Regions from separate parts of the Pelosinus sp. UFO1 genome, predicted to be linked through region 3. Evidence: riboswitches for the same ligand, from Rfam matches in the RefSeq annotation. Region 3 holds a riboswitch; each other region holds the start of a gene.
The links. Region 3 has a riboswitch for cyclic di-GMP ahead of UFO1_RS23205 (methyl-accepting chemotaxis protein). Riboswitches for the same ligand answer to the same signal wherever they lie in the genome.
Positions count from the first base shown of each region.

Region 1 (4,223 bases), 1.1 Mb from region 3:
AAAGAATAGGTGTAATATCTAAACCTCTATATTAATCGGAGGCTATATTGTGGAAACAAAAATATCGGCGTACCAATTGTTTGCTATCATGGTGTTATTGTTATTTGGCAGCGCTATACTCTTTTTTTTAACTCCTGAAGCAAAACAGGATGCATGGTTGGCATTACTCATTTATATACCGGTAGGCATTATAGAATCACTTCTGTATACAAATCTATATTACAAATATCCGAATGATACTATAGTTACATATTTGCCTAAAATTTTCGGCAAATTTATAGGATATATACTGAGTGTTGTATACATTCTATATTTTACTTATTTATCAGCGAGAATAGTGAGAGATTTTTCAGAACTTATACTGATTGTCTCATTGCCTGAATTACCTTCACTTATCGTTTCCATCACAATTATGGTGATATTTGCTTATGGAGCGTTCGCGGGGATCGAAAATATTTCACGAGCTGCACAATTAACACTACCAATATTGATGTTTTTCGTTATCCTAGTATTCATATTGTTGTATGCAACACCAGATGTGGTGAAAATGCAAAACCTAAAACCAGTCCTTGAAAATGGCATATCATCTGTCATAAAACATGGATGGCTGCTCATTACCTTCCCTTATGGTGAGACTATCTTCTTCACTATGATCTACTCATCTGTCAATGAAGCAGCCAATGTAAGAAAAGTATCGCTGCTTGCTGTCCTGTTTGTTGGAATAATCCTTTCCCTAAATACGATTATGTTCATAGTTTCATTAGGAGTAGCAGGTGCATCTGCTTCCCTCTTTCCCCTTTTTTCAACCATGCGTCTTATAAAACTAGGATTCTTGGAAAGATTAGATGTATTTGTTATCGTTATCATGATAATAGGAGGTTTCTTCAAGGTAAGTATTATTACCTACGCGGCCATGCTTGGTACATCCCAGCTTATCAAATTAAAGGATCCCAAGTATTTGGCTATACCCTTCGGTTTAGTAATTGTAATATTTTCAATATTCATCGCTAAAAACTATCCAGAGCACATTGTGATAGGTCTGAAGTGGACACCATTATATATTCATATACCATTACAAATTATAGTGCCATTGACTGCACTAATGATACATTATATAAAAAGAGGTAAGAAAAAAAGTCCCTATGACTGTCAAAATAAAGGGTGAGCCCAGTATATGTTAATTAAATAAAATTTATGAAATTGTGAACATAAAATTTTATAGCCTACTACTAATTTATAAATTAGCAGTAGGCTATACTAATTTTTGACGAATTTCCACAAAAATTTTAATTCTATACCTTTTGGCGGAGGCATGAATGTTCCAAATGTTTTATTATAGGATTCATAGAGCTCTATTTTGTAAATTGAATGTGTTAGATTTCGGCAAACTTATCGAAAGGTAAGGACGCAAAGCTATGGGTCTAAGAATCTTAGGATTTAAGGCTGCCAGGTTGCCATTGACTAACGTCAATGTTGCCATGGCAGTTTTTAATATTTTAAGAAAGAAGGTAATCGATTTAGAAGATTGTTCTTAGCAATAGTTGAAATCAAAAAACTTACAATAACAGGAGTGTGTTCTATTTATGAATAGTAAAAAAAGATTGCCTATTATTTTACAGTTAACAAGTATGTTTGCTATCGCTGCAATGCTATTATTATCAGCCCTTGGTTATACAATTTATAATTATCTTTCACTAGGCGACGAGTCAAATAAGCTGGTATCATATACTGCAGTTAGGACAATGTCTATTAAGGAAGCTCATACAGATTATGTTAGAGCCCTTCTTAATTTCCGTGGATTCTTGCTGTATCCTGATGGAGCAGCTTATGAGCAAGGATATCAGGAAGATATGAAAAAAGCGATTAAAACAGTGAAAGAATTTAATTCTAGTTCCGCGAATCAAGATTCAACTGTAGAAGGTGCTAAACTTGAAAAGTTACTAAATGAATATTTAGGCCTTGTTGAAAAAATGATAATTGCCAAGAAAACCAATGATCCAACACTGAATCAACTGACTACAGAGGGGCGCAAACATACAAAGGATATTGAAGATCAATTTACAAAACTGGCTGAGATACAACAAAAATCTATGACAGATAAAAGTAATCTTATGATTACACATGCCCAAAATAGCAGTAGAAATATTATTTTACTGAGTACCTTAATTTTTATAATGGCCTGTATTGTGGTAATTTGGTATAGTCGCAATTTGGCAATGCGTTTTAGATATTTAACGAAATCAATGACTATGATTGGGCAACTAGACCTTACAGAAAAGGATATTGAAATTCGTCGAAATGATGAAATTGGGGATATGGGGAACATCCTTAATTCTATGCGTAATTCCCTAAAAGAAATTGTTGCATTGCTTCACACCAGTTCTCGAACATTGGCCGCATCCAGTGAAGAGTTGAGTGCATCAGTCGAAGGACACCTAGAAACCGTAGATATTGTGGCTAATAGTACGGGAGAGATTGCTGCGGGTGCTTCTAAAAATTCGGATAGTATTATCAATATCTCAGGAGCAGTTGAAAAAATTTCAGCTGGTGCAGAAGAAATTAACGCTAATGCAACAGAGGTAAATGCCAATACACAAAATGCTGTTGCGGAAGTAGATCGTGGTATGTCCATGTTACAAGCCGTTGTAGAACAAAATGAAAATGTTGCCTCTTCTATGGCTGAGATTACAATAGTAACAGAAAAATTGGCGCAAGGATCGCAGGAAATTAAAGGAATTGTAGATGTAATCACCAATCTTGCTGGACAAACAAATCTTCTAGCCCTAAATGCAGCAATTGAAGCTGCCAGAGCAGGGGAAGCAGGTCGAGGATTTGCTGTCGTAGCAGAAGAAGTTCGTAAGCTAGCTGAACAAAGCGAAAAATCTACAAAAGAAATCACAGAGATCATTTCCAATATGGGAAGTGAGATTGCAGTGTCAGTAAATGCAGTGGAACGAGCGAACGGAGAGGTTGTGAAATGTAAAACCTCAGCTCTCGATACACAAAAAGGCTTTCAACTCATTGCGAAAAGGCTAATTACTGTAAAAGATGGTATTGAGCAAATTGCTTCTGCAATTGGTGAAACTGCTTTGGGGACACAGTCTATGGTAACTAGCGTAGAAACCATACGGCTTGTAGCAGATACTACCTCGGAAGGTATTCAGACCGTTGCAGCTTCCACAGAAGAGCAATCTGCCAGTATGCATGAAATTGGTGATAACGCTGATTCACTTGCTAAGCTGGCAACGGAACTGAATGCAGTAGTTCAAAAGTTTAAAGTATAAGTGAAACCGTTATTATTAAAATTCGGTGGAGGCATTTTATGAGTGAAATTGCAAATGATAAAAAGGGGATCTTATTAGAGACGGGTACAAATGAGTTTGAAATTATTGAGTTTATAGTTGGCAAAGTGCATTATGGAATTAATGTTGCGAAAGTAAGAGAAGTGATTACTCCGGTTCCTGTTACGCCAATGCCAAATTCACATCCTAATGTGGATGGAATTTTTACCTTGCGTGGACGGGTGATGCCACTAGTTAATTTGCTGACATGCTTAGGAGTTAAAGACCAAGAAGCAGCTAGCAAAAATATTATTATAAGTGAGTTAAACACTTTTTTTGTAGGTTTTTTAGTAAATCAAGTTTCGCGGATACATAGGGTATCATGGTCTGCGATGGAACCAGTCCCTGATACTGCTGCTGATTCTGATATGGCTGTTGGTATTATCAAGCTAGAGGAAAAGATGATTATTCTATTGGATTTTGAAAGAATTATTGCTGAAATTAATCCTCAAATTAATGCTAAAATGGTAGATGTTTCTCAAGGGAGTGTTGAATTGCAGGCAGTCAGGAAGACGAAGAAAATCATGATTGCTGAAGACTCCAAAATGTTGAGAGAACTTTTGATAGAGTCACTTCACAAAGCTGGGTATATCAATATAACAACCTATCATAATGGTAAAGATGCTTGGGATGCATTAGCGGCATTAGCAGATGGAGGATTGCCCATCGAAGAAAATGTACATATACTGATTACCGATATAGAAATGCCGCAAATGGATGGGCATCATTTATTAAAGAAGGTTAGAGAAAACAAAAAACTGGAAAAATTGCCTGTATTAATTTTCTCTTCTTTAATTAATGAGGAAATGCGTCTCAAAGGCGAAACGATTGGAGCTAATGGTCAAGCTTCCAAACCAGAAATTAATAAATTAATTAATTTAT
Region 1 is NZ_CP008852.1:893,970-898,192, forward strand. It holds gene UFO1_RS03965 (Ger(x)C family spore germination protein) at 1-35, shown strand, start outside; gene UFO1_RS03970 (GerAB/ArcD/ProY family transporter) at 50-1,165, shown strand; cyclic di-GMP riboswitch class I at 1,373-1,459, shown strand; gene UFO1_RS03975 (methyl-accepting chemotaxis protein) at 1,584-3,284, shown strand; gene UFO1_RS03980 (chemotaxis protein) at 3,323-4,223, shown strand, end outside.
Region 1: it holds a riboswitch for cyclic di-GMP, as region 3 does, so the genes downstream of both, UFO1_RS03975 (methyl-accepting chemotaxis protein) here and UFO1_RS23205 (methyl-accepting chemotaxis protein) in region 3, are expected to answer to the same signal.

Region 2 (4,223 bases), 2.1 Mb from region 3:
TGTTAGGGGATGGGCGGGCTCTGCTGCTTGGCGAGCAGATTAATCCTCTAGGTCAGCGGGTTGATATTCAGCTCAAGGGTTCAGGAAGAACGCCATATTCCCGCCGGGGCGACGGTCGAGCGGCACTTGGGCCAATGCTGCGCGAATACATCATCAGCGAAGCAATGCATGGTCTTGGTATTCCTACCACTCGCAGCCTAGCGGTGGTGACAACAGGTGAGACCTTAATCCGCGAAACCTACCAGCCTGGTGCAATTCTGACCCGTGTGGCTGCTAGTCATCTGCGCGTCGGCACCTTTCAGTATGCTTCAAACTGGGGCACTATTGAGGAACTCCGGATCCTAGCTGATTATACATTGCAACGACATTTTCCAAACGTTGACATTGCTCCGAACCGCTATTTTTCTTTGCTTCAAGAAGTGATCAAACGGCAGGCCGTATTGATTGCCAAATGGCAACTGGTTGGCTTTATTCACGGGGTGATGAATACCGACAACATGACCCTTAGTGGCGAAACTATAGATTATGGTCCTTGTGCCTTCATGGATATCTATGACCCAGCAACGGTATTCAGTTCTATTGATTTACAAGGTCGCTATGCTTATGGCAATCAGCCGCATATTGCTGGATGGAATCTCGCGCGATTTGCTGAAACCCTATTGCCATTGTTGCATGACAATCAGGAGCAGGCTGTCAAGCTAGCCCAGGATGCAATTTCAGATTTTACTGAGTTGTATCAATCTAATTGGCTTGCGGGAATGAGAGCAAAACTGGGAATATTTAATGAAGAAGAACAGGATAAAAATCTTATTGAAGACCTTCTCGGTATGATGAAGAAGTATCGTGCGGACTATACCAACACCTTCCGCGCATTAACTTTTGATATGCGGCCCAATATGGAACTGTTTGGCACCACAGAATTTGCTCAATGGCATGAGTTGTGGCAGGCGAGGCTAGGCAGGCAGCAGGAAGCGGAAGCCTCTTCGCATCAGTTGATGCAAAATAGCAATCCTACGATAATCCCACGTAATCACCGGGTAGAAGCCGCACTAGAAGCCGCGGTGCAAGGAGAATACAGTGTAATGGAGCGGCTTCTTGATGTTCTTTCATGTCCTTACGCACACTCCCCCGAACAGGCTGATTACTCTACACTGCCAGCGCTATCAACCCGTCCTTACCGAACTTTTTGCGGTACCTGACATAGAAGCAAAGGGAGGATGTAGAGAGTACCATATAGGAATTCAAAAAAGCCACTACTGGTCATTTGACTGGTAGTGGTCTTTTTACCTTGCAAAGCGGCACTGCTTTTAAAACGTCTCCAGAGGCCGCTATAAAACATATTATAGTAGTTACCGTTTTTTACTTTAGGTATTTGGGTGATTGGGCTGATCTATACTAGCAATATAGGCAGCATTTTTTATATCCTGTTGTTTGTCTTTGGTTGATCGTTGTTGTTGCGAGTTACTGGCTTGTTGCGAGTTACTGGCTTGTTGCGAGTTACTAGCTTGTTGCGAGTTACTGGCTTGTTGCGAGTTACTGGCTTGTTGCGAGTTACTAGCTTGTTGTTGTGTCATATGATCACCTCCTGACCATATTATTTACGCATAGTGATCGAGCTATGCAATTGGTATTGGATATACGTCGTACCTATTGGTAGCACGGTGTTTTTTATTTTGAAGATTGTGTTATAAAAAATGATAAATAAAGTATGTATATAGTAAGGCTTTTCAAAAACATATATAGTTATGGGAGGGGGAGAAATGTGGTTCGATGGGCCTGATGTGTTTGAAGTAGGGGTTATTTTAACTCTGGTAGCTGCTTTGTGTATTTTTTGGCTAACTCATTCGGATCGTGCTTAAAGAAATTATTATCTTTTTTTGACCAAAAATTTTAAAATGCCGTTCTCATCTCAGACACTACAAGGGTTAACGAGCCATGTAGTGTTTTTAGTTTACTGCTTAAAATATCTTGATTAATCAAATATTACTAACTCATAGGCGATTATAATTAGTACAATCCAAGGGAAATAATGTGAAGCATTGGATAATAAAGTACACGTAGTTGTTAAATCCATTATAAAAGTCTCCTCTAAAAATAAAATAGATTCTAAATATACCAGTAATTAGGTTAAATGTAAAGTATTTACATTTAACCTTTTGAAATGCTTCTAGAGGAATTTTATTGAAATCGATAATGGAATGTTTTGAAAAATAGAAAGATGAATTATGATAATAGATGTTATGTATCTTAAATATTTAACAATATACCATAATTATGCAGGAATTTAACAATATTGAGCGAAAATTAACTAAAAAGTATATAATTGGCAAACCTTCTGAAAAGAAGGGACGCAAAGCTATGGGTCTAAGGACGATTAAGTCTATGATTGCCAGGTTGCATTTCTTGAAATGCAACCTGGCATTTTTTTGTGCAAAAATTGATGTTTGTTGCCAATTTTCCATCGAGAGGAATTAACCTGTATAAGTGTTGCAGCAAGCTTTCAGGTGAATGAAACGTATGTAATGGGACAACCAGACGCGACTATGAAAATACATCTTATCAGGGCGGTGAGTTTTTTAAGTGAAAAAGGTTTTTATATTACTGTTTTCGGTTGCAACGATAGTCGTTATACCAATAAATGAGCCCGGGGGAAACGTGGTATATGCTTCAAATGAAATGAAAATCGAGGGTGACAATAAACTTGTAATTCCAGGAAATACAGAAAAATTCAAAGCTGAATTTGCCTATGAAATGGCACAAATTACAGGGAAAATATTATCTACCCCAACCACAAATGTCGAGAACTTTAAAGTTGAATTTGCGTATTCAACTGCTAAGGTAACAGCAAAAATAATGCCGATTTTACCTAACAACCAAAGAAATGAATTCGCATATAAAATGGCACAAATCACAACAAAAATAATTGGTGACCAAAACCTAGATATTGAAAAAGCCAAAGCTGATTTTGCGTATGAAATTGCGCAAATGACAACGAGAATTATAACGAATCCAGACAAACTCACTACTGATAAAAACACAATGCTTACACTAAATAATGACTATGTTGATCCGAAAACAATGCTTAGGAATAATGCTGATATTGAGCCAAAAACAGTGGTTCAGTTAAATAATACAGTAACTAAGGAAAAAACAAAAAGTAGTAATACAAATTATATCTCACCGGAAACGTATACAGGCCTTGTAGATGAATTGAGTCATATAGGTGACCGGAGCAATCAGTTGGATAACAAAGTAAAGATTGATGGAGAAATTCGTTATCATTACGCATTGAATAGTGGTCCTGGGCAATTAGATCGGGATTCATCTGGAATTCGTGCCCGTATTGGTTTTAATAGTGCAGTGAATCAGGATTGGCGTGCTTATGGTATGCTAGAAGGTCAAAAGAATGTAGTAAATTATAATAATGACTTCAAGCTTTCACATCTATATGTGGCGGGAAAAAGCGGTGAATCGATAGTGACAGCAGGTTCGTTCGGTTACCTTATGGCGGACGGTAATATTTATGATAGCGATTTTAAAGGCGTCAAAGTTGAGTTTGGAGATCCGATAAAATACACGGTAAGTTATGGCGAAACCGATTACACGAAAAAAACATTGATAGCAACCGCGCGGTATAACGATTTTGATTACAATCTTGAAGTCGGTGCTCATCACTACCAAAAGGATGACGGAGATCACAGTCAAAACACAATCTGGACTCTTGGTGGGAATTATAATTTCAGTAATTTTGGTGTAGGGGCCATGGCTTTGGGATCTACTTTGACAGATAGCAAAGGTTATGTGCTTAGTGCTAACTATGGAGAATTAAAAACATGGAGGCCGGGTACCTATGGAGTATTTGCCAAATATTATAATCAACCCCAGGGCACGTATATTGCTCATGGAATGAATGGCACAGGTAGCTCTATGAAAGGATTTAAAGGCTATGGCTTAGGAATGAACTATACTTTGACAGAAAATGTTGTTACAGGTATCGAATATTATGGACTAAAAGACAAAATCAGCGGAGATAAAGGCGACACATGGTGGAGCCACTTAACTCATTATTTCTAAATTAATAGGTAGGTGAAATGAGATAGGGATGGAAATATTTGAAAGAATACGAACGAAAAAAGATTTTTTAGCAGTTGTAGGCCTTGGTTATGTGGGATTACCTGTTGCTGTTGCGTTTGCTGAGAAAGTCAAAACGCTGGGATTTGATA
Region 2 is NZ_CP008852.1:1,938,423-1,942,645, forward strand. It holds gene UFO1_RS08930 (YdiU family protein) at 1-1,199, shown strand, start outside; gene UFO1_RS24875 (hypothetical protein) at 1,365-1,574, opposite strand; cyclic di-GMP riboswitch class I at 2,316-2,402, shown strand; gene UFO1_RS08940 (porin) at 2,581-4,074, shown strand; gene UFO1_RS08945 (nucleotide sugar dehydrogenase) at 4,103-4,223, shown strand, end outside.
Region 2: it holds a riboswitch for cyclic di-GMP, as region 3 does, so the genes downstream of both, UFO1_RS08940 (porin) here and UFO1_RS23205 (methyl-accepting chemotaxis protein) in region 3, are expected to answer to the same signal.

Region 3 (4,223 bases):
AACTATAGAATCGAAGTCAAGAAAACCTACTAGGGAAAATAGCATTTTCTTTTAGATAGTCAAAAGCCGCTTAAAACGTATCGTTTTAAGCGGCTTTTTAACGAGAGATATTTATACTTTAAATTGGGCTATAATCGATCGAAGTTCTTCAGACATTTTGGCTAAGGCTTCACTGGAAGCGGCGATCTCTTCCATCGAAGCAGACTGTTCCTCAGTTGATGCCGAAACAGTTTGCGTATATCCTGCTGTCGCGCCGCTTATTCTGTCGATTTCCTTAATTGAGGAAACAATTTGCTCACTACCACCTGCTACCTGTTGAATGGCAGCAGAGATATCCCGAATTTGATCAGAAACTTGCTCTATTAAATTCAAGATTTCGCCGAAGGCCTTGCCTGCTGTATGAACTACTTCTGAACCTCGCTTGACTTCTTTTGTTCCTTCAGACATCACATTAACCGCTATTTCTGTATCCCCTTGAATTTCACCAATGAGTACTGCAATATGCTTTGCTGCGTCCTCGGATTGTTCAGCTAGTTTACGAACTTCTTCCGCTACCACAGCAAACCCTCTGCCCTGCTCGCCAGCACGTGCTGCTTCGATAGCGGCATTTAATGCAAGGAGATTTGTTTGACCGGCAATTCCAGCAATCGTATCAACAATTTGGCCGATTTCTTTGGAACGGTCGCCAAGTTTTTCAACAACCTGGGCTGAATTTGTTACTGTTTTTTCGATATTTTCCATCTGTTTGGTAGTATCTTCGATTGCCTTACCACCACTTCGGGCAGCAAGCGCGGTCTTTTCGGCAGTTGCTGCTACATTTTCAGAATGAGCAGCTACCTGCTGTATACTAGCAGACATTTTCTCAACAACATCCGTTGCAGCATCGACTGCTTGCATTTGGGAAGCACTGCCTGAAGCTACTTCCGTTATCGTTTCAGCTACTTGATTGGCAGCTATAGAAGATTGTTCTGCACTTGCCGTAAGTTCCTCGGAAGATGCTGCTACCTGCTCTGCTGAGGTAGCAATTTGTTGAACCAAACTGCGTATTTTTTTCACCATACTATCAAAATAAATCCCCATTGCTTCTAACTCGTCCTTGCCCGCGACACTCTGCGTTGTCGCCCCACCAATAACAGCCACTTGAGAAGTTAAGTCACCTTCTGCCATTTTTTCAATCGCTTGATTCAATCGTATAATCGGTTTCGTTAAACGCCTTGAAATTAGAATACCAAAACCACAAGCAGCAATAAGAATCAAGCCAATTGTAATAAGGGAGGACCTTAGAAACGGTGTTAATTTTACAAAAATCTCTTTTTCTGGGGCATTAATCCCTAAACTCCAGTGAGTTCCGGGAATAGGAGCGTAAGCTACATACTTTGTAATGCCCCCATCTACGTAATTACCAGTTCCAGTTTCCCCATTTACCATTTTATTCATTACCGTTTTAAGCTGATTATTTCCATCAGGATCCTTTAGTATATTGGTCTTCATGACTTGTTCTTTATCAGGATGTATAATGATTAATCCATCACCTTGAATGACATAGGCATAACCACTTTGTGCAACCTTAATTTCATTAACACGTGAAATGAGAGCATCAATAGGGACTGTACCGCCGAGAGCACCTATAATCTGGTTGTTCTTTTTGATCGGAGCAACAACAGATACTACCATTTTGCCATCCGCCTTAGAAATAATAGGATCGGTAGTTACCACTTTGCCAGTTGACATGACCTGTTTAAAATAGTCACGATCAGCGATATTCGTTCTATCACCCGATGTATGAATGGATTGCCCCTTAGCATCTACAAGCCAAAACCGTGAATAAATCGGATTGCGCTTGATCTCTTCTTTTAAGTAAGCAAGTGCGCCCGCCGTATCTCCATTAACAACACTTTGGTTCGTTGCCAATATTGAAACTTCGATTTCTCGAGTGCCTTTCCACGTTCCAATGTCTTCAGCATAGGCATTTGCTCGGTGGACAAGATCCTCCTCAACATCTGAAACTAATATGCTTTTTGCATTATAGAAATTACATACTCCTAGAATACTTAATGTAAGTAATAACCCAATCACTAAAACAGCTGTAACCTTTACCTGAATACTTTTTCCCATCCATTTAAGCAAATTCATAAAAAATTCTCCTCCAACTTCATTTTTCACTACTTGCCCAAATTGCCAGCTAGCCACCCTGAAGGCCTACCTATCTCCCAACAAAAATAGCACCTGCCCAAGGCAAGTGCTAATTAACTTATCATAATTAATATTTATGATTCACTAGCAACCTGGCAATCATAGACAACTTGTCTTTAGACCCATAGCTTTGCGTCCCAATTTTTCAATTGGTTTGCCAAAATTTTCTTTTTAATATTGTTCATTGTACACCCAATAGCCAAATTCGTCAAATAGTGCCAAAATGCAACGTTAAGAGTCATTTTTCAGCCTTGACTTGGAGTGCACATACACTATAAGATTTGAAGTGTCTTAGTATCTAATCAATCTTATTAAATAATTATGGAAGAAGTGATGACTTTGGACACTATAATCGTCTTTATTCTTTTTTTTATTTCTCTGCTTTTTAGCATTTATCATGATATTTCCATTATTTACTCTCTGCTTTTAGGGCTTATCTGCTTCTCTTTACTCTCGTTACGTCGAGGTTATACTGTAACAAATTTACTTCACATGATGATGATCGGCTCAAAAAAGTCCCTTATTGTCATCAAGATTTTTGTCCTGATCGGCGCAATAACAGCTGTTTGGCGAGCCAGTGGAACGATCTCCTTTATAGTGTATTATGCAATTGCCTTTGTCAGTGCAAAGTACTTCATACTATCCGCCTTTTTACTCTGCTGCCTAGTATCCTTTTTACTCGGAACCTCTTTTGGCACCGTGGGAACCATTGGTGTAGTACTTATGGTACTAGCCAAAGGGGGTAATGTTGATATCAATATGACGGCAGGTGCCATCATCGCAGGAGCCTATTTTGGTGATCGCTGCTCCCCTATGTCTTCGAGTGCTAATCTTATAGCGTCTTTGACAGATACCAAGCTGTATATAAATATAAATAATATGATGAAAACTTCGATCCTGCCATTTATCTTTTCAATTATAGGATATACCTACTTATCAAATGCGAATCCTCTGTCCTTTTATAACACGCAAATGACAGACGAGATATTGAAATCTTTTGATATAGGCATAATTACCTTATTTCCCGCTGCCATTATACTCCTGTTAGCAGCCTTTCGGATTGATGTAAAATTATCAATGGGTATCAGCATACTTTCTGGTATCCTGATTGGCGTTTATGTTCAACACATATCCATTTCACAAATGGCAACATACATTATGACAGGCTACACCATGGAACAGGGCGGCTTCTTTGCCAATATCATTCAGGGTGGCGGCCTATATTCTATGCTGAAAGTTGCTCTAATTGTTTTAATTTCCTCTTCCTACTCCGGCATTTTTGAGGGAACTGGTTTATTACAGCCAATTGAACTTTTCTTCGAGCGACTTAGCGAAAAAATCAGTGTCTATCCTACTACAATACTATCCAGCATCGCTACCGCTGCTTTTAGCTGCAACCAAACATTGGCAGTCATGCTCACCCATCAATTTGCCTATAAAATCTATGAGAAAAAACAACGTACCAAGTACCAATTGGCCCTCGACATGGAAAATACGGTCATCGTACTCTCCGCTATCATCCCCTGGAATATTGCAGGAGCTGTTCCTGCCGCTGCACTCGCAACAGATTCAGCCTTTATCCCTTATGCCTTTTATCTTTTCCTTGTACCCCTAGTTAATTTATTTTTTTCATACAAATTGAATCATTCAACCGATTCCAACACTACAAGCGAATAGGGACTCCAAGACTCTGCATCCCCCCTTATTCATCTAATTAAAAGGATGTTCAAATCTTACATACAACCCCTAGTTCAAATTACACTTCGAGTGCTTCCAAACGACAAATGCCCTAAAGTTCATTCGCTCTGAACTTTAGGGCATTTTTTTGTGCAGTTAAGCTAATACACGTTTGATATAAGCGGCAATTTCGTCATTTTTGCAATTTGCGAAGAAATACTCTTGGAATTTCTCTCCACTTACTGCACCTTTTAATAACTCTTGATCAATATTTTTTAATATCGTCAGCATATCTTGATGAGTTACTTTTTTAACTTCATCTAAGATTTTCTTGTTGCGTTGTTCTGGGATTA
Region 3 is NZ_CP008852.1:4,940,909-4,945,131, reverse strand. It holds gene UFO1_RS23210 (sigma-54-dependent Fis family transcriptional regulator) at 1-33, shown strand, start outside; gene UFO1_RS23205 (methyl-accepting chemotaxis protein) at 112-2,133, opposite strand; cyclic di-GMP riboswitch class I at 2,277-2,362, opposite strand; gene UFO1_RS23200 (Na+/H+ antiporter NhaC family protein) at 2,533-3,870, shown strand; gene UFO1_RS23195 (RpiB/LacA/LacB family sugar-phosphate isomerase) at 4,027-4,223, opposite strand, start outside.

Region 4 (4,223 bases), 520 kb from region 3:
CACAGCAATCAATGAGGTATTTGGGGATGGACAAAAGGTAAGCGCTGTAGCAGTGGAATACGATAGCGCCATAGACACCTCTAAGCTAAAGGCCTCAGACTTCACGGTTGAAGACAAGAATGTTACGAAGGTATATGCCAATACTGCGGCGGAAAAAGCATATAAGGGCGTAAACGGTCAATATGTCATTGTTGAGCTTGATACAACTATTACACCTGATACAGGATATGGTGGTGGCAATGGAGCAAGCAATGATGCCAATGGAGCTGGTAACGGCCAAAATGGCAATGCCGAGCAGGGTGCTTCTCAGGGGGGGAATCGGCCCCCTGGCAACGGTGGTCCAACCTTAGGCTTCGTAGCAACTGATTCAGCCGAAAGCAAACCATTGACAGTCAATGTAACACAGAGCGGCGACATCGCAACTGTGGGAGGTCAAACCTACAAGGCGGATTCCAAGGTGATGACAAACAGTAAGGACATTAATTTAGTGGTGGATGACTTCAAGAAACTTGTTTATACAGATCCAAACTACAACAATGAAAAATTGATGTACAATCTATATGTGCCAAAAAATTACGATCCGTCTAAGAAGTATCCGTTGGTATTATTTATGCATGATGCAGGTGTTGTTAGCAACAACCCTACAAATACATTAACTCAGGGCTTAGGAGCTGTTGTCTGGGCAGAACCATCTGAACAAGCAAAGAACGAATGCTTTGTACTCGCCCCACAGTATACTAGTATTATTGCTGATGACACTTCTCAGACTACTGAACAAATGGATATCACAGTGGATCTTGTAAAAGATTTAGAAAAGCAGTACAGCATAGATTCCAACCGTCTATATAACACTGGTCAATCAATGGGAGGAATGACTTCTATTGCTATGGAGATCAAGTATCCTGACATGTTTGCAGCATCACTATTGGTTGCTTGTCAGTGGGATGTGAACAAGGTAACTCCAATGGTAAAGAAAAACTTATGGATCGTTGTATCTGAGGGTGATAACAAGGCTAACCCAGGCATGGATTCCATCACTGAAGCTTTGAAGAAGCAGGGTGCTACTGTCAGCAAGGCAACTTGGTCTGCGGAATCCAGTGCGGCGGAATTCGCAACTGATGTGAGTAATATGCTTGCCGCAGGCAGTAACATCTATTATACGGTCTTCAAGAACGGCAACCATCGGTATACCTGGCAGTACGCCTATACGATTGAAGGTGTTAGAGACTGGTTGTTTAAACAGGTGAAACAATAAATTTCAACAAACTCGCAACAAATTGTCATAACAGAATGGGGTTCCGAAAATCATAAAGCAGCCATAATAGTCAATCAGATTTTTGTCCACCAATACAAGATAATATGAAATGAATAGAAAGCAATTATATAGAAGAAAGCTATTGAAATTTACGCAGTTTGCATGTATTAAAGCCTGTTGTTTTTAATAAAACTATAGCCTAAAAACTCTAAGCCGTGTGTCGAGCGTTCGAATCGCCCCAGGCGCACCATATGAAATCAAGGGTTCTAGCTTTCTTGCTAGAGCCTTTTTTGTTGTTGTTCACCAATAGAAAGTATTTTGTTGTTGGTGGATAACAACAATCACGGGGAAGGCATACCGTGTGAAAAGCAATCTCATTTTTTCACTGTAAATCCTCATGACTTCAGCCTGTACCAATAAAATATGATTTAATTGATTCAAAAGTTTTACAAATAAGAAAATCAGTACTTGTATGTAAGTACGATTCTAAAACAAAAGAATTTTCTAAATGAAGTTTATTAAATTATAATTTAATTTTATTGACAACATAATAATAATATAGTTTAATAATGGTAATGATGTTACAAAAAATGACATTTTTTTTTACACATAAAATTAGGCAAACTTACTGAAAGGTGAGGGCGCAAAGCCATGGGTCTAAGGACTGTAGGAAGTCTATGATTGCCAGGTTACCATTTCGTAAGAAATGATGTTAAACCAGACAATCTGTCTGGTTTTTTGTTTTTTACAAGTAGTACATGCTGGTTGTATTTTAGTAAGTTAGTAGAAAAAATGGGGGAGAAAAACATGGCAAATATCAATGGAACAACAGGGAACGACATACTTCTTGGTACTGCAGGCGATGATGTAGTTGATGGTGGTGGCGGTGATGATTCCATTAATGTAGGAGCTGGAAATGACATTGTAAAGTATTATACTTCGTACACTCCTTCTAAAATTACAGGTGGATTAGGTATTGATACGTTGGATGCCAGTGCCCAGACGACTGGAGTAGCTATTAATCTTACTACCCAGTTTACTGACTTTGAAAATATAACTGGCGGTTCAGGTGACGATGTGTTGACAGGTACCATTGGTGTCAATACTCTGATGGGCGGAGCAGGTAATGATATTATTGATGGAAAGGGTGGCAGTGATATCATTAATGCTGGCGATGGCGATGATATTGTCAAATATTATTCGACGCTTACCGCTACTAACGTAAAGGGCGGTAATGGCATAGATACATTAGATGCTAGCGCTCTTACTACTGCTGTCAATATTAACTTAGCAACCCAATTTAAAGACTTTGAAAACATTACAGGTGGCTCAAGCAACGACACTTTAACTGGTAATGATCAAACAAATATCTTAATTGGTGGGGATGGTAACGATTATATTGATGGTGGAAAGGGTGCCGATAGTATCTATGGCGGTAATGGAAATGATACGATTGTGTTCCATGCTGACAACGCTCTTGTAGATGGTGGTACGGGAGTAAATATTCTAACGGCTGCTCCGTCTGCGACGGGAGTTAGTATTGACTTAACGAATGGTGTTTTTTCTAATATTCAACAAGTAATTGGCAGTAATTATAATGACGTCATTAAAGGGACCAGCGGTAATGATATTATCTCATCTGGTAATGGCGATGACATAATTGATGGCGGTGCTGGTATTGATACCATTGATGCAGGCGCTGGCAATGACACGGTAAAATATTATACTTCTTATGACCCTACTAAAATAAAAGGTGGAGCAGGTATTGATACGTTGGATGCCAGTGCACAGGCCACTGGATTAACTATTAATCTTACTACTCAGTTTACTGATTTTGAAAATCTTATTACTACCGCTAACAATGACACAGTAACAGGTAATGCACTTGCTAATGTCATTGACGGCGGTGGCGGTGATGATACGATTGATGCGGGAGCCGGCAATGATACTGTAAAATATTATGCTTCCTATACTCCTTCCAAAATAAAAGGTGGATTAGGGATTGATACACTGGATGCCAGTGCACAGACGACTGGAGTAACTATTAATCTTACTACCCAGTTTACTGACTTTGAAAATATAACTGGCGGCTTAGGTGACGATGTGTTGACAGGTACCATTGGTGTCAATACTCTGATAGGCGGAGCAGGTAATGATATTATTGATGGAAAGGGTGGCAGTGATATCATTAATGCTGGCGATGGCGATGATATTGTCAAATATTATTCGACGCTTACCGCTACTAACGTAAAGAGCGGTAATGGCATAGATACATTAGATGCTAGCGCTCTTACTGCTGCTGTCAATATTAACTTAGCAACCCAATTTAAAGACTTTGAAAACATTACAGGTGGCTCAGGCAACGACACTTTAACTGGTAATGATCAAACAAATATCTTAATTGGTGGGGATGGTAACGATTATATTGATGGTGGAAAGGGTGCCGATAGTATCTATGGCGGTAATGGAAATGATACGATTGTGTTCCATGCTGACAACGCTCTTGTAGACGGTGGTACGGGAGTAAATATTCTAACGGCTGCTCCGTCTGCGACGGGTGTTAGTATTGACTTAACGAATGGTGCTTTTTCTAATATTCAACAGGTAATTGGCAGTAATTATAATGACGTCATTAAAGGGACCAGCGGTAATGATATTATCTCATCTGGTAATGGCGATGACATAATTGATGGCGGTGCTGGTATTGATACCATTGATGCAGGCGCTGGCAATGACACGGTAAAATATTATACTTCTTATGACCCTACTAAAATAAAAGGTGGAGCAGGTATTGATACGTTGGATGCCAGTGCACAGGCCACTGGATTAACTATTAATCTTACTACTCAGTTTACTGATTTTGAAAATCTTATTACTACCGCTAACAATGACATATTAACAGGTAATGCACTTGCTAATGTCATTGACGGCGGTGGCGGTGATGATACGATTGATGCGGGAGCCGGCA
Region 4 is NZ_CP008852.1:350,488-354,710, forward strand. It holds gene UFO1_RS01465 (alpha/beta hydrolase-fold protein) at 1-1,255, shown strand, start outside; cyclic di-GMP riboswitch class I at 1,864-1,952, shown strand; gene UFO1_RS24845 (matrixin family metalloprotease) at 2,063-4,223, shown strand, end outside.
Region 4: it holds a riboswitch for cyclic di-GMP, as region 3 does, so the genes downstream of both, UFO1_RS24845 (matrixin family metalloprotease) here and UFO1_RS23205 (methyl-accepting chemotaxis protein) in region 3, are expected to answer to the same signal.